3 regions of the Nocardioides pantholopis genome follow, and region 1 is predicted to be linked to each of the others. Evidence: predicted binding sites of a transcription regulator. Region 1 holds the regulator's gene; each other region holds the start of a gene.
What was found. Region 1 encodes LexA, which represses DNA repair genes until DNA is damaged. Its sites were predicted from a motif close to TCGAACANNTGTTCGA; they were not measured.

Region 1 (2,260 bases):
CGGGGCTCACCCGGTTCCGGTTTCCGGCCACCATCGCGCTCGCAGACGTCGTCTACCTCAGCACGTGCCTGAGCGACAACGTGGCCGCTGATGCACTCTTCGACCTGGTGAGTCCCGCGCACGTGACGCACTACGTCCGTGGGCTAGGGATCACGGACCTGACCCTGCGTCATCGACTCTCCGACCTCACCGAGACGCCTGCCGAGGCCTTGGTGCAGACACCGCAGCTCGCGCAGACGCTGGCAGCGCACGGCGGAACGCCGAGCGGCGGCCACCGCGTGCGCCAGCTGGACAGCGCCCGCGCCAATTCCGGCACTGCTCGTGCCTGCGTCGACCTGCTCGAGGTGCTGTGGACCACGCCGGGCCCCGTCGTCCCTGAGGTCTCCGCGCGAGTCCGCGAGCTCATGGGGCAGCACGTCGTGGCGCGACAGCGACTCTGGCCCGACTTCGCTTCCGACGCGACCACCTGGTCGTCGAAGACCGGGACGCTGCTCAACCACCGCCATGAGATCGGCGTGGTCGAGCACGCCGACGGCGACCGCTACGCCGTGGCGGCACTGACGGCCTCCCGGGTCTCCGCGGGGATCCAGCACGTCGCCGAGGCGACCATGGCTCGGGTCGCCCGTCGGCTGCGCGACCATCTTCGTCACTGACCGTCCTGGGGGCGGCGCTTGGGTCGGACGGTCGGTGGCGACGCTTTCGCCGTTCGGACCCGGCCACGCGCGTCGCGTGCCGGGTCGCGCTGCAGGGGGGTGGCCGCGACACGCGGTTCGAACAGATGTTTGAACCCGCGGCCCTCCGGGGCTAGCGTGGGCACACGCACCCGGGTGGCCCGGGCGCGGCACGCACTGCGGGAAGGCACACATGACCAGGAAGAAGAGCGACACGGTCGCCGAGCTCCCCGACGGGCCCGCCGACGCCACCGGCCTGACTCCGCGCCAGCAGCGGGTGCTGGCCCACATCAAGGACTGCATCGAGAAGCGCGGCTATCCGCCGAGCATGCGCGAGATCGGCAACGCCGTGGGCCTGACCAGCTCCTCCAGCGTGGCCCACCAGCTGAAGGTGCTCGAGGAGAAGGGCTACCTCAAGCGCGACCCGAACCGTCCCCGCGCCCTCGAGGTCTTCCTCCCCGAGGTGATGGCGGCGCGCCGGGCGATGTCCTCGGCCGACGACAGCGGCGTGGACGAGACCGGCGTCGGCGACACCCGGCCGGAGGCCACCTACGTCCCCGTCGTGGGCCGGATCGCCGCCGGCGGCCCGATCCTGGCCGAGGAGCGGGTCGAGGACGTCTTCCCGCTGCCCCGCCAGCTCGTCGGCGACGGCCAGCTCTTCCTGCTCGAGGTCTCCGGCGACTCGATGGTCGACGCGGCCATCTGCAACGGCGACTACGTCGTGATCCGCCAGCAGCCCACCTGCGAGAACGGCGAGATCGTGGCCGCGATGATCGACGGCGAGGCCACCGTGAAGACCTTCCAGCGCAAGGACGGCCAGGTCTGGCTGCTCCCCCACAACGAGGCGTACCAGCCGATCGACGGCACCCACGCGACCATCCTCGGCAAGGTCACCGCGGTGCTGCGCAGCCTCTGACCCTCGCGCACCTAACGCGCCCCCGTTCCGGCTCCGGCCGGGCGGGGGCGCTCGTGCGTGCGGCTCAGCCCGTCTTCGCGGTCGCGCTCAGGCGCTGCAGCGCCTGGCGCACGATCGCCGGGTCGCTGGTGGTCCACATCGTCGGCAGGCTGGCCTTGAGGAAGCCGCCGTACCGGGCGGTGGCCAGGCGCGGGTCGAGCACCGCCACGACCCCGCGGTCGGTGGTGGTGCGGATCAGGCGGCCGGCGCCCTGCGCCATCAGCAGGGCCGCGTGAGTGGCGGCGACCTGCATGAAGCCGTTGCCGCCGGCCTTGTCGGCGGCCTTCTGGCGCGCCGACATCAGCGGGTCGTCGGGGCGCGGGAACGGGATCCGGTCGATGAGCACGAGCTGGCAGGTGTCGCCGGGGACGTCGAGCCCCTGCCACAGCGAGAGCGTGCCGAACAGGCAGGTGTGCGGGTCCTCCACGAACTGCCGGGCCAGCTCGGGCAGCTGGGCGTCGCCCTGCGCGAGCGTGGTCAGGTGCGGCAGCCGCTCGCGGATCGCCTCAGCGGCAGCCTCGGCCGCCCGGCGGGAGGAGAACAGCCCCAGGGTCCGGCCGTCGGCGGCGTCGATGAGCTCGGCGATCTCGTCGAGCTGGGCCGCACCGAGACCGTCGCGACCCGGCGGCGGCAG
Region 2 (2,260 bases), 870 kb from region 1:
ATCTGCACGGCCGAGACCTACCGCGACAAGGTGAAGCTGACCTTCGCGCAGGGCGCCGCGCTCGACGACCCGTCGAGTCTGTTCAACGCGAGCCTGGACGCCGGCACCCGCCGCGCCATCGACCTCCGCGAGGGCGACGTGCTCGACGAGGCCGCGTTCACCGAGCTGGTCCGCCGGGCCATCGAGCACAACCGGTCCTGAGTCGCGGCCTGGGTGTGCCGATGAGCCGGATCTTCACGGTGAGCGTCGCCTCGGTCTACCCGCACTACCTGACCAAGGTGGAGAAGAAGGGGCGCACCCGAGCCGAGCTCGATCGGGTGATCGAGTGGCTGACCGGCTTCGACGAGGCCGCCTTGGGCCGCCACCTCGCGGCCGGCACGACGTTCGAGGACTTCTTCGCTGCCGCCGCTCTCCACCCGAACGCGGTGTCGATCACCGGCACGGTCTGCGGAGTGCGGGTGCAGGACGTCGAGGACCCCCTGATGCGGCAGATCCGCTACCTCGACAAGCTCGTCGACGAGCTGGCGCGGGGAAAGTCAATGGAGTCGATCCTGCGTGCGTGAGCTTGCGCGCACAGGCCGGTTTGTCCGCTTTTTCGCACACGTCACCCTCGCCAATGCCGCCGGCGGACCGGCCTGACGGCGCCGCCCGTCAAGGTCTGGTCGGCGCGACGGGGCGGCGTACGCCTGTATCGGAAGTGGTTGTCCACAGTTTCCAGAAATGTGGATTGAGCCTATTGCTTCGATTCGAACAGGTGAACGATTAGTGTTAGTGGCGGGGGTGCCACGCCTGGTGACTTCCGGGGGCTGCGATGGCGGAGACGGTTCACCCGTTCCTGGTGGGTGCGGAGTCGATCGAGGGCGTGCTGGACAAGCTGGTCGGCCTCGAGCCGGTGTTCCTGCCGGTCGCCGAGAAGCGTGAGGCCCTGCTGGCGCTGGCGCGGTTGTCCTCGCGCGTCGAGGCTCTGCAGGCGAAGCTGATCGCGTGCGCCGGGGAGGTCGCCGAGGCTGACGGGCACCGCGATGTGGCGGGGTGGCTGGCACACCGGACCCACGCCTCGGGGGCGGCGGCCCGGCGGGCTCAGCGGCTCGGGGTCGCGTGCGACCGACGCTGGCAGCGACTCGGCGGGTCGCTGCTCACCGGGCAGGTGAACGTCGACCAGGGCCACGTGATCGCGGGCGCCCTCGATGACCTCGCCTCGGCCGCGGCGCTGGTGGACATTGGCGCCGAGGAGTGGGGTGAGGTCCTGGCCCGGGCCGAGCAGCACCTGGTCGAGCAGGCCGCGCACTTCGGGCCGCGGGAGCTGCGGCGGCTGGGGGAGCGGATCCTGGAGGTGGTCGCTCCCGAGCTGGCCGAGGAGCTGGAGGGTCAGCAGCTGGCCGACGCGGAGCGGCGGGCCCGGCGGCGTACGTCGCTGCGGATCCAGCACCTCGGCGACGGCACCGCGCTGATCAAGGCCCGGGTGCCCGACGCGGTCGCGCTGCGGCTCACGACCTCGCTGGAGGCGTTCACCAGTCCCCGTCGCTCAAGCGACGGTGCGGAGCAGCAGCCCTACGACCGCCGCATGGGGGAGGCGTTCTGCTCGCTGCTGGAGACCATCGACCCGGCCCGGCTGCCGCTGCACGGCGGGGATGCCACGACGATGATGATCACGATGGACGTCGACGCGCTGGTGAGCGGCCTCGGGACCGCGGCCCTGGCCGACGGCTCCCGGATCACCGCCGGCGAGGCACGCCGACTGGCCTGCACGGCGAACCTCGTCCCGGCCGTGCTCGGCACCCGGTCGGTGCCGCTCGACCTGGGCCACACGGCGCGGCTGTTCACGCCCGCCCAGCGCAAGGCGCTGGCCCTGCGGGACCGGGAGTGCCGCGCCGACGGATGCTCGATCCCCGCGGCCTGGACCGAGGCGCACCACCTCCAGCCCTGGTCCCGCGGTGGGAGGACCGACCTCGCGAACGGGATCCTGCTCTGCTCCCGACACCACCACCTGGTCCACGACGACCGCTACCTCCACGACCGCATGCCCAACGGCGACGTCCGCTTCGCTCGGCGGCGGTGAGCCGGCGGAGCTAGTGTCGGGATCTCGACCGCAGACCGGCGGCGGGCGGCCACGGCGCCACTCCGCTGGAGCGGGCCATGAGCGGCCCTGAGGGGGGATCGACGTGGAGCGTGAGACGACGACCGAAGGCGGCACCACCCGCGTGCTGGTGACCGGGGTCCGCGGCAAGACCGGGGCTCCGCTGGCGGAGCTGCTCGCCGC
Region 3 (2,260 bases), 1.7 Mb from region 1:
CAGCGCGGCCTCGACGGCGCGCTCGTCGCCGTCCGCGTCGGCGGCGGTCAGCGAGCGCAGGTGGCTCGTCTCGACCTCGTCGAGCTCGTCCTCGTGGAAGGGCATCGGCTCAGGCCTTGCTCAGGGTGCGCAGGGCCGCGCGCAGCAGGGCGGCGACGTCCGGGGTGGCCCCGGCGTCCGGGGCGACCGCCTCGACGGCCGCGTCGGCGTCCTTGGCCGACCAGCCCAGGCCGACCAGGCCCTGGTGCACCTGATCGCGCCACGGCTCGGCCGGCACGGGCTGCGCGGCGACCCGGCCGCCGACGGGGGCACCGAGCCGGTCCTTGAGCTCGAGGATGATCCGTTGGGCGCCCTTCTGGCCGATGCCGGGAACCCGGGTCAGGGTCTTGACGTCGTCGGCGGCGACCGCGCGGCGCAGGTCGTCGGGAGCGAGCACCGCGAGCACCGCCTGGGCGAGCTTGGGGCCGACGCCCGAGGCGGTCTGCACCAGCTCGAAGACAGTCTTCTCGTCCTCGTCGGCGAAGCCGAACAGCGTGAGCGAGTCCTCGCGCACCACCATGCTGGTGGGCAGCGTCGCCTGGTGGCCCGGCCGCAGCGTGGCCAGGGTGCCGGGCGTGCACAGCAGCTCCAGCCCGACACCTCCGACGTCGACGACGGTGCTGGACAGGGTCACCGCGGCGACCTCGCCGCGCACGTAGGCGATCATCTGCTCCTCCTGCCGGCGGCTGCGACCGCCGCCTCGATCCGGGACTGGGCGCCGCCGCGCCAGATGTGGGTGATGGCCAGCGCCAGCGCGTCGGCGGCGTCGGCCGGCTTCGGCATCGCGTCCAGCCGCAGGATCCGGGTCACCATCGCGCCCACCTGCGCCTTGTCGGCCCGGCCGTTGCCGGAGACGGCCGCCTTGACCTCGCTGGGGGTGTGCAGGGCGACCGGCAGCCCGCGCCGGGCGGCGCAGACCATCACGACGCCGCTGGCCTGGGCGGTGCCCATGATCGTGCTGACGTCGGAGCGGGCGAAGACCCGCTCCACCGCCACCGAGTCCGGGGCGTACTCGTCGAGCCAGGCGTCCACGCCCTTCTCGATGGTCACCAGTCGCTCCGGCACCGGCAGCTGCGCAGAGGTCCGCAGCACGTTGACGTCGATCAGCGTCAGCGGGCGGCCGACGTCGCCGTCGACCACGCCCATCCCGCAGCGGGTCAGGCCGGGGTCGATCCCGAGCACGCGCACGTCGTCGCCTTCCGTGGTCCGAACAGGTGTTCGGAGACCACGCTAGCCCGCGCCGGACGGCGTACGGCGCAGGACACGCGGGGGCGGGCTGTGACCGCGCCCGCCCAGTCCGCCGGCCCGGCTTGTAACGCGACGTTCGCTCCACTAGGCGCCCGCTGCAGCAGGCGCCTAGTGAGGCGAACGTCGCGTTACAAGAGACGGGACGCCCGCGGGACGCCCGGGGGCTGCGGGCGGCCCGCAGGGTCAGGCGTCCTCGAGCTCGGCCATGACCTCGTCGGGGACGTCGAAGTTCGCGAAGATGTTCTGCACGTCGTCGAGGTCCTCGAGCACGTCGACGAGCCGGAACACCTTGGCCGCGGAGTCCGCGTCGAGCGCAACGGTGCTGTCGGGCACGAAGTTGGCGTCGGCGGAGTCGTAGTCGATGCCCGCCGCCTGCAGGGCGGTGCGGACCGCGACCAGGTCGGAGGACTCCGAGATCACCTCGAAGGCCTCCCCCAGGTCGTTGACCGCGTCGGCGCCGGCCTCGAGCGTGGCCTCCAGAACGTCGTCCTCGGTGACGGTGCGGCCCTCCTGCTCGGCCGGGACCACGACGACGCCCTTGCGGTGGAAGAGGAACGAGACCGAGCCCGGGTCGGCGAGCGAGCCGCCGTTGCGGGTCATCGCGGTGCGGACCTCCATCGCGGCGCGGTTCTTGTTGTCGGTCAGGCACTCGATGAGCATCGCGACGCCACCGGGGCCGTAGCCCTCGTACATGATCGTGGAGTACTCGGCGCCGCCGGTCTCCGCGCCCGAGCCGCGCTTGACCGCGCGGTCGATGTTGTCGTTGGGGACCGAGGACTTCTTCGCCTTCTGGATGGCGTCGTAGAGCGTCGGGTTGCCGCCGGGGTCACCGCCGCCCATCCGGGCCGCGACCTCGATGTTCTTGATCAGCTTGGCGAACATCTTGCCGCGCTTGGCGTCGATGACCGCCTTCTTGTGCTTGGTGGTCGCCCATTTGGAGTGCCCGGACATGAGTCCCTCTTCTGTCGCTGTG

Region 2: the regulator LexA is predicted to act here: its motif matches at 747-762, upstream of EBO35_RS18185 (HNH endonuclease signature motif containing protein).
Region 3: the regulator LexA is predicted to act here: its motif matches at 1,246-1,261, upstream of ruvC (crossover junction endodeoxyribonuclease RuvC).

What each region holds. Positions count from the first base shown of each region.
Region 1 covers NZ_CP033324.1:635,075-637,334, reverse strand. Annotated here, with positions in the region: gene EBO35_RS02990 (serine hydrolase) at 1-653, shown strand, start outside; gene lexA (transcriptional repressor LexA) at 865-1,587, shown strand; gene EBO35_RS02980 (ATP-dependent DNA helicase) at 1,652-2,260, opposite strand, start outside.
Region 2 covers NZ_CP033324.1:3,808,894-3,811,153, reverse strand. Annotated here, with positions in the region: gene EBO35_RS18195 (DUF1801 domain-containing protein) at 1-201, shown strand, start outside; gene EBO35_RS18190 (DUF2200 domain-containing protein) at 222-563, shown strand; gene EBO35_RS18185 (HNH endonuclease signature motif containing protein) at 812-2,059, shown strand; gene EBO35_RS18180 (NmrA family NAD(P)-binding protein) at 2,163-2,260, shown strand, end outside.
Region 3 covers NZ_CP033324.1:2,334,173-2,336,432, forward strand. Annotated here, with positions in the region: gene ruvB (Holliday junction branch migration DNA helicase RuvB) at 1-105, opposite strand, end outside; gene ruvA (Holliday junction branch migration protein RuvA) at 110-706, opposite strand; gene ruvC (crossover junction endodeoxyribonuclease RuvC) at 703-1,227, opposite strand; gene EBO35_RS11200 (YebC/PmpR family DNA-binding transcriptional regulator) at 1,471-2,238, opposite strand.